2 regions of the Aliivibrio friggae genome follow, and region 2 is predicted to be linked to the other one. Evidence: riboswitches for the same ligand, from Rfam matches in the RefSeq annotation. Region 2 holds a riboswitch; the other holds the start of a gene.

Region 1 (7,358 bases), on a different replicon from region 2:
GTTATCCTGATCAGTTGTTTCTGGTCGTATCGGGATAGATCCGTCTATAGTAGAGCTGTTTGTTATTTCTCTTCTCTTCTAAGATAGTCTATCCTTTTGATTAACCATTATTAAAAGATAGAAACTCATGGCACATCCTCTAAATCGTAATCTGCAAAACTTTTATCAAATGTTCCGTTGGTCGCTGCTCGTAATCCCTGTTGCGTTACTAGTTGGTTCATTTAATGCCTTTTTTCTTTGGTTATTAAGCGAAGCGACTCAAGCTCGTATTGCCAATCCTTGGTTAATTTATCTTCTGCCGTTGGCAGGTTTAGTGATCGTATACAGTTATCGCAACTGGGGGAAAAACTCAGCAGGTGGTAATAACTTGATCATGGATGAGATAAATGAAGCGGGAGAGGGTGTTCCTGTTCGAATGGGTCCATTGGTGTTAATTACGACGGTTATTACGCATCTATTCGGTGGCTCAGCAGGTCGAGAAGGGACGGCGGTTCAGATTGGGGGGGCAACGACAGATTTATTGTCTAGAGTGTTTAAGCTATCTGAAGATGATCGACGAATGATGCTGACGGCTGGTGTTGCTGCGGGTTTTGCGTCTATCTTTGGCACCCCATTTACTGGCGCTATCTTTGCGCTTGAAGTGTTATTTATTGGTCGTATTAAATTCAATGCCATCATTCCTGCTTTGTTGGCGGCAATTTTAGCGAATGTCGTGGCCTCTGCGTGGGGGGCCCATCATACTCATTACTTAATTAATTTTGTTCAAGTCAGTACTTTATTTGGTCATGCGATTGATATCGACCTGGTATTAATGGCGAAGGTGATTGTTGCTGCGATTGCGTTTGGCTTGGCGGGTTATCTGTTTGGTGAATTAACTCACGGCTTTAAAGATGTATTTAATGCCACGCTTAAAAACCCATATTTAATCGTAGTTGTTGGTGGCTTAATGGTTATTGCTATTACGCAGTTAATTGGTAATTACGATTACATTGGTATTGGTGTTTATCCAAGTCGTGATGGTGGTGTGAGTATTACTTCGGCATTCAGTACTGGTGGGGCTGAGTGGTATAGTTGGATTTTAAAACTACTCTTAACGGCGATCACATTAGCGGCAGGGTATAAAGGTGGTGAGGTAACACCTTTGTTTTTTGTTGGTGCGACCTTAGGTAATTTCCTTGCTTGGGTTATGGGTGCTCCTGTTGATCTGTTTGCGGCGTTAGGGTTCTTAGCGGTATTTGCAGCAGCCACTAATACACCGTTGGCTTGTACTATTATGGGGGTTGAGTTGTTTGGCGCGGATTACTTACCTTACTTTGCGTTAGCGTGTTATACCGCGTATTACTTTAGTGGTCATACGGGTATTTATTCTTCTCAGCGTGTGGCTGTATCTAAAACGTTAGAGCATGGCCGTGATCATGATGGTTCTAATAAAATTGGCTCTTACCGCGAGCATAACTCTTCGTGGCTAAAGCATTTGGCGAAAAAACTAACTAAGAAAGACAAATAGTTTCACGTGGAACATTTAGATTAGAACCTAATGTGCTTCTCCACAAAAAAGAACATTGTATTTGATGGTGATAAGAGCTGCGGATGACAAAGGTGGTTTTTTGTTACGAAGCACACAAGGTTCAGTATGTCATGATGGCGTGTTTAGAACCTAATGTGCTTCTCCACAAAAAAGAACATTGTATTTGGTGGTGTAAGAGCTACGGATGACAAAGGTGGTTTTTTTGTTGCGAAGCACACAAGGTTAATATGAATTGTTATATACAAAGCTCAATATGCGTTCACTCACAAACTCAGCCAACCACTTGATAACTTCCTTCTCTTCCATTTCATTTCCTCTGTACTTTCTTTATACTCCGGACACATTCAGATTTTCATTAGGAAGATCTGAAAGAAACTTGTCGGAGTGCTTAGTACTTTTATAGTACGAGCTGAGACCGCGTTGCGGGATCCGTAGAACCTGATCAGGCTAATACCTGCGAAGGGAACAAGAGATATTTTTTATCTTAGTTTGTTAATCACTAACCGAATTATTTAATGATAAATCGTAGCTGAATTTTGGCTTTAATTTATTTGTGTAATTCATAACATACAGATATGCAGGTCTATTCTCTGTTGTATCTTAAACTAAGAACCTCTTGCTACAACTCAAATCCGACAAGCAATTATTCTATTTTTATCAAGGAATTTTGCTATGTCGTCAAGTCGCAAACAAGCACGTTTAGATGCTAAAACCAATATTGAATCGCTGTCGGTTCAACCATACCCAAATTCAAGTAAAGTCTATATTGAAGGTTCTCGTCCAGATATTCGCGTACCTATGCGTGAAATTGCTTTGGCTGACAGTTTAGTTGGTGGGACAAAAGAGAATCCGACACTAACGCCAAATGAGCCTATTCAAGTTTATGACACTTCTGGTGTTTATACTGACCCAAACTATGAGATTGATGTTTATCAAGGTTTACCGAAATTGCGTGAGCGTTGGATTGAAGAGCGCAGTGATACAGAAATGTTGAATGGGGTTAGTTCGGTTTATTCTCAAGAACGATTGGCAGATGATACCTTAGACGAACTTCGTTATGGAAACCTGCCAGCTATCCGTCGTGCTAAACAAGGTCAATGTGTTACCCAACTGCATTATGCGCGTCAGGGAATAATTACGCCTGAGATGGAATATATTGCGATCCGTGAAAACATGGGACGTCAAAAGTTTGCAGATGAGCAGTTAAATCATCAACACCCCGGACACAGTTTTGGGGCTAACTTACCTAAAGAAATCACTCCTGAATTTGTGCGTAAAGAAGTGGCAGAAGGCCGCGCTATTATCCCATCAAACATAAACCATCCAGAAGCTGAGCCAATGATCATTGGTCGTAATTTCTTAATTAAAGTTAACGCCAATATTGGTAACTCGTCTGTCAGTTCATCAATTGAAGAAGAAGTCGAAAAACTAGTTTGGTCAACGCGTTGGGGCGGCGATACCGTAATGGATTTGTCTACTGGTCGAAATATTCATGAAACTCGTGAGTGGATTCTACGTAATAGTCCGGTACCCATTGGCACCGTTCCAATGTATCAAGCGTTAGAAAAAGTAAATGGTGTTGCTGAAAACCTAAACTGGGAAGTGATGCGAGATACCTTAATTGAGCAAGCCGAACAGGGCGTTGATTACTTTACGATTCACGCCGGTTTACTGCTTCGTTATGTTCCAATGACGGCAAAGCGAGTGACGGGTATTGTTTCGCGCGGTGGCTCAATCATTGCGAAGTGGTGTTTGGCTCATCACCAAGAAAGCTTTTTATATACGCACTTTCGCGAGATCTGTGAAATCTGTGCTAAGTACGATGTTGCCTTATCTTTGGGCGATGGCTTACGTCCGGGTTCAATTGCCGACGCTAACGATGAAGCGCAATTTGCTGAATTAAGAACGTTAGGTGAACTAACCAAAGTTGCGTGGGATTACGATGTTCAAGTGATCATCGAAGGCCCTGGCCATGTACCTATGCATATGATTAAAGAGAACATGGACGAGCAATTGAAGCATTGCCATGAAGCGCCATTTTATACCTTAGGCCCATTAACTACAGATATTGCTCCGGGGTATGACCATATTACATCAGGTATTGGTGCTGCCATGATTGGTTGGTATGGCTGTGCCATGTTGTGTTATGTGACGCCAAAAGAACATTTAGGCTTACCAAATAAAGACGATGTGAAGACTGGCTTGATTACTTATAAGTTAGCAGCACACGCAGGGGATTTAGCCAAAGGTCATCCGGGAGCTCAAATCCGTGATAATGCCTTATCAAAAGCCCGTTTTGAATTCCGCTGGGAAGACCAATTTAATCTCTCTCTTGATCCAATCACCGCGCGTGAATTTCATGATGAAACACTGCCGCAAGAGTCTGGCAAGGTTGCTCATTTCTGTTCAATGTGTGGACCTAAATTCTGTTCAATGAAAATTTCACAAGAGGTTCGTGAGTACGCCAAAGATATCGATCAAGTCGCATTAGACCAAGCGATTGAGATCAAAATGATTGATGATCCACTTGAAGGAATGCGTCAGAAATCAGAAGAGTTTAAAGCGTCAGGTTCTGAACTTTATCATCCTGCGGTAGAAACGGAATAGCTCATTATCTTTCTTTTAAATCAATATTGAAGATGTAGTAATAAATAGTAAGTGGTGTTTCACGTGAAACATCGCTTGTTTATCGAAGGTTTGAGGAGAGATGAGTATGTATACTTTTCCTGCGATTGATAGAAATAAATTTGGTCTTTACCCCGTGGTTGATGATGTGTCATGGATTAAAACCGTGCTTAGCCTTGGGGTGAAAACGGTTCAATTACGAATTAAGAATCCAGAACAAGCAGACATAGAAGAGCAGGTAATCAAAGCAATCGAACTTGGCCGTCAATATGATGCTCAAGTGTTTATTAATGACTATTGGCAGCTAGCCATTAAACACAAGGCATTTGGAATTCACCTTGGACAAGAAGATATAGAAATTGCTGATCTGCAGGCCATATCAGATGCAGACATTTGCTTGGGGTTATCTACTCATGATGACAGTGAGCTATTGAAAGTGAAAGCTCTCAATCCTAGTTACTTAGCGCTTGGACATATATTTCCTACACCCACCAAAGATATGCCATCACAACCGCAAGGCCTAGTTAATTTAGCGAAAAACCAACAGCTAGCAGGTGATACTCCAACCGTTGCTATTGGTGGCATTGATCTTACGGTCGCAGAGCAAGTGTGGCAAACCGGTGTAGACAGTATTGCGGTAGTTCGCGCGATTACTCAGGCTAGCAGTGTCGAAGAAGTTATAACTCAGTTTACCGCTATTCTTGCTAAGCCAAGAGAGAAGAAAAATGTCGAGGCTATTTATGAGTAATTTACTAATGGAGGGGCTCAATGATCAAGACTTCCTCCGCTATAGCCGTCAAGTCATGTTGCCTGATATTGGTGAAAAAGGGCAGTTATCATTAAGAAATAGCACAGTATTGATGATTGGTTGTGGAGGGCTTGGCTCTGCCGTTGGAATGTACTTAGCTGCTGCTGGCATAGGGACCTTGATTATCGCTGATGGCGATAAACTTGAATTGAGTAACTTACAGCGACAAGTTATTTATCGTAAATCGAATATCGCTCAGAACAAAGCGATTGCTATGGCGCAGCAGATAAAAGATCTAAATAATGCCGTTACGGTTGAGGTTATCAATCATCATTTATCTGAACCTGAATTATCTCGCTTTCTGACTCAAGTCGATGTCGTTCTCGACTGTAGCGATAACTTATTTACGCGCCATGAGATTAATGCTGCTTGTGTAAAAAAAGGAGTAGCGCTTATTTCTGGTGCGGCAATCGGGTGGCAAGGACAACTGATGCTGTTCTCTAATCAGCAACAGGATAATCAAAATGCATCAGCTTGCTACCATTGCTTGTTTCCATTTACAGAAAGTCAGCAAACGCAGAACTGTCAGTCATTTGGCATTATCGGTCCTGTGGTTGGCATGATTGGAAACCTACAAGCGTTAGAAACCATCAAGTATCTCACTCAGCCAAGTTGGGTTAAGTGGAGTTCGATTCATCAATTTGATGGCAAATCACTTCAATGGTCTTGTATTGATATCCCTAAAGACAACACTTGTTCTGTTTGTTGTCCATCCCAACAACACCCTCATGTTTCACGTGAAACAGTGCAAAGCCAAGAATGTATTAATGGAGAGTTTATCTGTGAGTAATCTAATAACAATAGAGCTGAATAATGTGGTTTATCGAGTAGAGAAAACACACTCCATTCACTCTTTTCTTGCCCTGCATAAGGTTGATACTCAAGGGTGCGCATTAGCGATGAGCAATCAAATAATCCCAAGATCAGAGTGGCAAACCCGTTGTCTTTCTGATGGCGAAAGCATTTCATTATTTCAAGCGATAGCAGGAGGCTAACATGAGTGGCTCATTAATCATTGCCGGTAAATCTTTTTCATCACGTTTGTTTACTGGAACCGGAAAGTTTCCCAACTCAGGCATAATGCAAAAATCATTAATAGAATCGGGCTCTGAATTGGCGACCATGGCGCTGAAACGTGTGGAGGTGAATAACCCTGAAGACAATATATTAAAACCAATTGTTGATGCTGGTATTAATCTATTGCCGAATACGTCAGGAGCGAAGAACGCTAGAGAAGCAATTTTTGCTGCTCAACTTGCCAGAGAAGCCCTGCAAACCAATTGGCTAAAATTAGAGATTCATCCAGACCCTAAGTATTTAATGCCCGATCCAATTGAAACATTAAAAGCAGCAGAAGAATTAGTTCGTCAAGGTTTTATCGTCTTACCGTATTGCCATGCTGATCCTGTTTTGTGCAAGCGTTTAGAAGAAGTGGGTTGTGCTGCAGTGATGCCTCTAGGGGCCCCCATTGGTTCGAATAAAGGTATTGCAAGTCGTGACTTTTTAGAAATTATTATTGATCAAGCTCGCGTACCTGTTGTGGTTGATGCCGGTATCGGTGCGCCATCTCATGCTGCGTTTGCGATGGAAATGGGAGCAGATGCAGTGCTGGTGAATACGGCGATTGCAGCAGCCAAAAATCCTATTGCGATGGCGACGGCTTTTAAGTTAGCGGTTCAGTCAGGACGACTGGCTTACGAGAATGGCTTAGCCTCCGTAAATACTCAAGCAGTTGCTTCCAGTCCATTGACTGCATTTTTAGATTGATAAGGTGAGTGAAAATGACATTTACCGATGAGTGGAAAAAGCTGAATTGGGATGAGGTGAAACTCTCAATTTACAGTAAAACGGCTGATGATGTAGAGCGAGCACTGAATAAACCTAAACGTGATCTTGAGGATTTTAAAGCGTTGATTTCTCCTGCAGCGGAAAGTTATCTTGAACTTATGGCTCAAGAATCTGCGCGCTTAACTCGCCAACGCTTTGGGCATACTATTGGGTTTTATATCCCTCTCTATCTTTCTAATCTATGTGCCAATGCATGTACTTATTGTGGTTTTTCAATGGAGAATCGAATTAAGAGAAAGACCCTTAATCAAGACGAAATAGCACAAGAAATTTCAGCAATTAAAACGATGAACTTTGATAGTGTTCTTTTGGTAACGGGTGAACATGAAACCAAAGTGGGGATGAATTACTTTCGTCAAACATTACCACAAATAAAGCAGTCGTTTAATTACTTGGCAATGGAAGTTCAGCCGCTTGAGCAAGACGAGTACGCAGAATTAAAAACCTTAGGCTTAGATGCGGTGATGGTTTATCAAGAAACGTATCACCCATCGACGTATGCGGAGCATCATCTTCGTGGTAATAAAATGGACTTTGAATATCGTTTAG
Region 2 (7,358 bases):
GCTTAAACGTCTGTTTTCACCAAAAATTGATAAGGTGTTGTTTGCGGCAACCAAGGCTGATCATGTGACACCAGAACAGCATCCAAATATGGTGTCCTTGTTACAACAAATGATCCACCAAACATGGCAAGAAACGGCGTATGAAGGCATCAAGATGGAGTGCATGAGTATTGCGTCTATTCAAGCGACTACGGCGGGAATGATTGATGAAAATGGTGAGCTATTTTCTGCTATTTCAGGAGTAAGCTCTGAGCAGCAGCCATTAATGATGTTTCCGGGCGAAGTGCCAAAACGTATACCAAGTAAAGCCTATTGGGAAACAGAACCGTTTAACTTTATGAGTTTTCAACCGTTGCACAATGAGAATGACAAGCCACTGCAACACATCCGAATGGATAAGGCGATGCAGTTCTTGCTAGGAGATAAATTAGTATGAGTGAGTTAAAAAAACAGCGTATCTTTCAAGCCTCGTCTCAAGAACTGGAGCAAGATACAGAAACCCTTGATAACCTGCAAACTCAAAAGCTATTTGAAGAGAGTGTTAAATTTGTTCCTCAAGCTATCGAAGAAGAGGAACTTGATGGTGTGGATATTGAAACGCCATTAATCAAAAAGAAAACCCATTGGAGTATTAAAACTCTGATTGGTGGTTTCCTTGGTTTAACGGTGTGGCAAAGTGTTGATCATGTCATTACTGCAATCCAATCGGCTGATTTTCTGTCATTAGGCTGGGCTGGGTTAATTAGCCTTGCAGCAATCATGGGGGTTACTGCTATTGGTCGTGAATTATGGACATTGCGTAAACTTAAAAACCGAGCTGAAATTCAACATCAAGTAACTGAATTGGTTGAAGGCAATGGTATTGGTCAGGCAAAACCGTTCTGTGAAGCATTAGCTAAGAAAGGAGCAACGGCGAATACGGCAGAATATACGCGCTGGAAGAATAGTATCGAATCGCATCATAATAACGCTGAAGTATTTGAAATGTATGACAGCATGGTGGTTTCAGAGCAAGATAAACGAGCAAAAGCATTAATTAGTAAACACGCAGGTGAATCAGCATTGATGGTGGCATTAAGTCCATTAGCTGTGGTGGATATGTTATTAGTAGCGTGGCGTAATATTCGATTAATCGAACAAGTCTCTCAAGTTTATGGGGTAGAGCTTGGCTATTGGGGCCGCTTACGTTTGTTCAAAATGGTTTTGCAAAATATGGCGTTTGCAGGAGCAACTGAAATGGTGACGGATGTTGGTGTTGATATGCTATCTACTGGCCTTGCTGGTAAATTATCAACCAGAGCAGCACAGGGTTTAGGTATTGGTTTATTAACGGCACGTTTTGGATTAAGAACCATGAATTTAATGCGTCCATTACCATGGCAAGTGGGTGAAGCACCAAAGCTTTCTGATATGCGTAAAACGATAGTTGCTCAATTAGCATCCAAATTGAGTTCTCAAGATAAGAATTAACTAATACAGTTATCATTCTCATAAAAAAGCATACTATTTACAAATCGATTAGTGATAGTATGACGCCATTAGTCGGGGAGCCAATAGGCTGAGATCGCAATAGCGAACCCGTTGAACCTGATTCAGTTAGTACTGACGTAGGGAACTAATGGTCTTCTTGAAACGATCTCTCTGATCGATTTCTTTAATGAGATAGCACCTACTCGGTATCTTTATCTCATGTGACTGTTTTTCCTGACCGTTAGTTAGGGAAAATAAGTATGCCTTCGTTACACACTACCGCACTTTTATCGACATTATCTGCAACAACACCGATTGTATTAACTATTGCTGGCTCTGACAGTGGCGGCGGCGCAGGGATCCAAGCCGACATTAAAGCGATTTCTGCAACCGGCAGTTATGCGTGTTCTGTTATTACCGCATTAACGGCTCAAAATACGCAAGGCGTGACGGGCATTTATCCAATCAGCAGTGAATTTGTTGAGCAGCAACTTGATGCTGTTTTCTCTGATTTGAATGTTATCGCCGTTAAAGTCGGCATGCTAAGTGATTCTGATATCATCTGTTCTGTTGCGAAAAAAATAAAACAATACTCTCCTCGCTATCTTGTGGTTGACCCTGTTATGGTCGCGACCAGCGGTGATCTTCTTCTGCAATCTTCTGCTATTGAAAGCCTTAAATCCGAACTGCTTCCTCTTGCCGATGTGATCACGCCAAACCTCCCTGAAGCGGCGGCACTTATTAACGCTAAAGTACCCGAAAGTGAAGCTGAAATGACGGCAATGATTGATGAACTTCGTCAATTAGGTGCTAAGTCAGTATTGCTAAAAGGTGGGCATTTAGAAAAAGATGAGAACAGTACTGATTTACTGATTTTATCTGATTCCATAGAGCGTTTATCGACACCCCGAATTGAAACTCGCAATACACACGGCACGGGCTGTACGTTATCGTCAGCGATTGCTTCGTATTTAGCGCAAGGTCATGAGTTACAGGCGGCAGTAACACTAGGTAAGCATTATATTACTCAAGCGATTATTCATGCGGATGAACTGAATATAGGTCAGGGACATGGGCCTGTGAATCACTTCTTTGCTTTACATACTCCAGAGTAATGGGGATGAATCATCGCATTGGTGCCGCCATTTCTAATGGGGCCTTACAATATACAGACAGCGAAAAGCCTATTATTTTCAATCTAAATATGACGATCCCTAAAGGAAAATGGACCGCCATATTAGGAAAGAGTGGTTGTGGTAAAACCTCTATTTTGCGTTATCTCGCAGGATTATTGACCGATAAAGTCATGTGGTCAGGGGATGTTTCGATTGATGGCGTAGACGCATTAGAGGGCAATATCGCGTACATGGCGCAACAAGATTTATTGATGCCGTGGTTAAACGTAATAGATAACGTCTGCTTTGCCGACAAGTTTGCAACGAACTCTCGCTTTAATTCAACGAAACCGAACTCGGATAAACACAGAGCGCATGAACTTTTAGAGTTAGTTGGACTAAAAGGGCATGAGTTTGCGATGCCGTCGCAATTATCGGGTGGGATGCGCCAGCGTGTTGCGTTAGCTCGGACATTAATGCAAGACAAACCAATGGTATTAATGGATGAACCTTTTTCTGCGTTAGATGCAGTAACTCGTTATCGCCTGCAAGATCTTGCTGCTCAAGTGCTAGCAGATAAAACCGTTTTATTGATCACGCATGATCCACAAGAAGCGTTAAGACTCAGTGATGCGGTTTATATCATGCAAGGACAGCCTGCTTCAGCGGTCTCCTTACCCGTTCCAAGTACGTCGATACCTCGCAAGATTGATGCAGAGTTGGCGGTACTTCAACAACAGATAATTGATACGTTAGAGGTCGATTATGTCTAAATCATTCCTTATAAATTCGACATCAGCAACGATAGGAAAGGTAACGCAAAAACCAATGCTACAAAACGTGAAATCCTTAATAAGAATCTTAATCAGTGCGGTGGTTATTCTGGGATTATGGCAATTCATCGTAATCGTTTTTGCTTTACCAAGCTTCATTTTACCGAGTCCATTGGCTGTCTTTACTAAATTAATACAGCGATACGATGTGCTACTTGCTCATTCATGGATAACGGCTCAAGAGATCTTACTTGGTCTTGGCTTGGGTCTTTCTATGGGGTTGTTATTTGCGCTTCAAATGCTGTTGTTTGATCCACTTCGACGTTGGTTATTACCAATTTTAATTGCGAGCCAAGCGATCCCTGTTTTTGCTATCGCACCTATTTTGATGTTGTGGTTGGGTTATGGCATCGCATCAAAAGTAGTGATGGCGGCATTAATTATCTTTTTCCCTGTGACTACCTGTTGTTATGACGGGCTGCGAAATACCCCAAGTGGTTACCTTGATTTAGCCCACACGATGGGTGCATCAAAATGGCAATTATTAAAATACGTTCGCTTACCTGCGGCTTTACCTGCCTTAGCATCTGGTATTCGTGTTGCTGTTGTTGTCGCGCCTATTGGTGCTGTCGTTGGTGAATGGGTAGGCTCAAGCGAAGGCCTCGGCTATTTGATGCTGCAAGCGAATGCTCGAATGATGATAGATGAAATGTTTGCTGCGTTATTTATTCTCGCGGCGCTATCCGTCAGTTTGTATTTTCTTGCGGATGTATTGATTCAAAAACTCATACCGTGGCAACACGATAAATAAATTCATAATAAAAGGACTCATTGAATAATGAAAAATAGAGTAATTAAAGGGGCGGTGGCTCTGCTTATTTCAAGCTACTCCATGATGGCAAGCGCGGAAGACAAAGCGATGACATTAATGTTGGATTGGTTTGTAAATCCGAACCATGGGCCAGTGGTTATCGCACAGCAAAAAGGCTATTTCAAAGAAGAAGGCCTAAATGTGACGGTTCAAGAACCTGCAGATCCAAGTATGCCGGCAAAATTAGTGGCGGCAAATAACATTGATTTAGCCATTTCTTACCAAACCAGTTTAACGATTGATGTAGCGGCAGGCTTACCGTTAATTCGTTCAGCTACTCTTATTGCCACGCCATTAAACACCTTAATGGTACTGGATAACGGCAAGATAAATTCTTTAGCTGATTTGAAAGGCAAGAAGATTGGTATTGCAATTGCGGGTAATGAAGACGCCACGATTGGCACTATGTTGAATACAGAAGGGGTTGATTTCTCTGAGGTTAAAATCATCAATGTAGGCTGGGCATTATCGTCTTCATTAGCTTCAGGAAAAGTGGATGCTATTTGGGGAGGATTACGTAATTTTGAAACCAATCAATTAGCATTAGAAGGTTACAAAGCGAAATCATTTTTTCCAGAGGAGCACGGTGTGCCCTCGTATGATGAGCTTGTTTTTGTTGCGAATGCCAAAACATACGATGCCGATGCGCTAAAGAAATTTAATCACGCTATCGAAAAAGCGACACAATTTATTGTGAATCACCCTGATGAATCGTGGAAAACCTTTGTTTCTTACGCGCCAGATACCTTAAACAATGAATTAAATAAACGCGCATGGAATGACACGTTAACGCGTTTTGCCTTACGCCCATCAGCGGTTGATTTAGAACGCTACAATCGCTTCTCTGAGTTTATGTTCGAGCATAAGATCATAAAAACACAACCTAAAGCCCAAGATTTTGTGCCGGTGTTGTAATCCATTTTTCCTGTTTATTTTTAGAGAATCAGTATGAATCATCAAGACTTAATTCAAGCGTGTCAAAATGAGTGGACCGAATACACCGAGCACAGCTTCGTTCAACAATTAGCACTTGGAGAGCTAGCGCATTCGTCATTTCTACATTATTTAAAGCAAGATTTTCTGTTTTTAAAACAGTACACCAGAGCGTATGCCTTAGCGATTTATAAAGCGAGAACGTTAGCGGAAATGCGAATGGCGTTACCGAGTGTACAAGCATTATTGAGTTCAGAAATTGCACACCATGTGACTTATTGTGGTGAGTGGGGCGTGTCAGAAGTAGAGATGGAAGCAGAGCCAGAAGCCTTTGGCACGGTAGCCTACACTCGATTTGTATTAGATACCGGTATGTCTGGTGATGTCATTGATTTATACGCAGCATTAGCGCCGTGTTCTATTGGTTATGGGGTGATTGGTACGCAATTACTAGCAAGAGAGTCAACTAGGCTAGAAGGCAATCCGTATGCGAATTGGATCAAGATGTATGGTGGCGAAGAGTTTCAATCTGGCGTGCAAAAAAGTATTACACAGCTAGATGAATTGCTTGCTGATATCGACCTTGATAGTCAGCGTGGGCAGCGTTTGTGTCATATTTTTAAAACGGCGACTCGAATGGAAGTGGCGTTTTGGCAACAAGGATTAGATGAAGCCTAATTGTTGATGATTAGTACTCAATTAATGAATAAGCGAACGAATTAAGGAAGAACAATGACAATCATGAATACGCAAAAAATTATTGAAGCATTGGTGGTATTACGCGAGAAAAAACCATTAGTTGTGAACATTACCAACTATGTTGTGATGAACAACACCGCGAATGCTTTATTGGCGTTAGGTGCGTCACCAATCATGGCGCACAGCCAGCAAGAAATGGCAGAGATGATGAGTTTCTCTGGTGCGTTAGTCATTAATATTGGTACGTTGGATAGCGTATGGACACCAAGAATGCATTTCGCGGTAGAGCAAGCAAACCTTAATAATAAAGTGGTGGTGCTTGATCCGGTGGGATGTGGTGCAAGTCAACTTCGTACCCAAACCGCGCGTCAAATCGCAGAAGCGGCGAATACATTGATTATTCGTGGAAACGCCTCTGAGATCATCGCATTAGCAGGTGAAAATGCACAGAGCAAAGGCGTAGATGCATTAGACAGCAGTGATTCTGCATTAGGTGCAGCTTGTTATGTCGCGCAGCAATATCAATGCAACGTCGTTATTTCGGGTGAAACTGATTACGTAGTTACGAAAGATGCGCAATATCAATTGGATAATGGCCATGCGATGATGCCTTTTGTTACGGGAATGGGTTGCACACATACAGCATTAACTGGGGCTTTTGCCGCAATAGGTGAGTATTCAGGGGTTGCTGCGACGGCTGTTTTAGGCGTTGCAGGTGAGATCGCAGCTGAGAACTCAGCAGGTCCTGGTAGTTTGCAAATGAACCTATTAGATACGCTTTATCAGTTGGATGAAGAGACACTGATAAATCGCTTGAAATTAACGGTTAATACATAGGCAATAAGTATGAATAATCCTTATAAACTGTATTTAGTGACAGATGATCAACAAGACATTGATATATTGTGCCATGTTGTTGCAGAGGCAATAAAAGGCGGTGTAACCATGGTGCAGATCCGTGAAAAACATGGTGATGTACGTGCTTTTATTGAACGCTCATTGGCGTTAAAAGAAGTATTAAAAAACAGTGGAGTGCCATTGATCATTAATGATCGTGTTGATGTGGCATTGGCGGTGCAAGCGGATGGGGTTCATTTAGGTCAATCCGATATGCCAGCACAACTTGCTCGTCGATTGATTGGCCCTGATATGATTTTAGGTTTATCTGTCGAAAATGAAACGCAGTTGCGTGAGGCGCAAGATCTGCCTGTTGATTACCTTGGTATCAGTGCGATATTTTCTACGCCAACGAAGACTAATATTATTAAAGAGTGGGGCATTGACGGTTTAACTAATGCCGTTAAAAAAAGTAGGCTCCCACTTGTTGCGATTGGTGGAATTAATGAGTCGAATATTCGAGAGGTTGTAGATACAGGTGTTGATGGTATCGCGTTGGTTTCAGCAATTTGTCATGCTGTATCCCCTAAGCAGGCAAGTCAAGAATTGCTAATATTAATGGGTACTGAAATTCAGTAATCTAACAACGATGTTAACCAT

Evidence for each region. A riboswitch is a leader RNA that binds a small molecule or an ion and turns the genes downstream of it on or off. The one in region 2 is predicted to bind thiamine pyrophosphate.
Region 1: it holds a riboswitch for thiamine pyrophosphate, as region 2 does, so the genes downstream of both, thiC (phosphomethylpyrimidine synthase ThiC) here and thiD (bifunctional hydroxymethylpyrimidine kinase/phosphomethylpyrimidine kinase) in region 2, are expected to answer to the same signal.

The regions. Positions count from the first base shown of each region.
Region 1 covers NZ_CM170648.1:26,535-33,892, forward strand. The annotation lists gene AC2INI_RS00120 (voltage-gated chloride channel family protein) at 128-1,507, shown strand; TPP riboswitch at 1,899-2,010, shown strand; gene thiC (phosphomethylpyrimidine synthase ThiC) at 2,201-4,135, shown strand; partial or broken gene thiE (thiamine phosphate synthase) at 4,248-4,901, shown strand; gene AC2INI_RS00135 (HesA/MoeB/ThiF family protein) at 4,894-5,751, shown strand; gene thiS (sulfur carrier protein ThiS) at 5,744-5,956, shown strand; gene AC2INI_RS00145 (thiazole synthase) at 5,958-6,728, shown strand; gene thiH (2-iminoacetate synthase ThiH) at 6,743-7,358, shown strand, end outside.
Region 2 covers NZ_CM170649.1:41,326-48,683, reverse strand. The annotation lists gene AC2INI_RS13920 (YcjX family GTP-binding protein) at 1-436, shown strand, start outside; gene AC2INI_RS13915 (YcjF family protein) at 433-1,470, shown strand; TPP riboswitch at 1,534-1,631, shown strand; gene thiD (bifunctional hydroxymethylpyrimidine kinase/phosphomethylpyrimidine kinase) at 1,731-2,585, shown strand; gene AC2INI_RS13905 (ABC transporter ATP-binding protein) at 2,591-3,358, shown strand; gene AC2INI_RS13900 (ABC transporter permease) at 3,414-4,169, shown strand; gene AC2INI_RS13895 (ABC transporter substrate-binding protein) at 4,197-5,144, shown strand; gene tenA (thiaminase II) at 5,178-5,840, shown strand; gene thiM (hydroxyethylthiazole kinase) at 5,895-6,698, shown strand; gene thiE (thiamine phosphate synthase) at 6,708-7,337, shown strand; gene AC2INI_RS13875 (GGDEF domain-containing protein) at 7,351-7,358, opposite strand, start outside.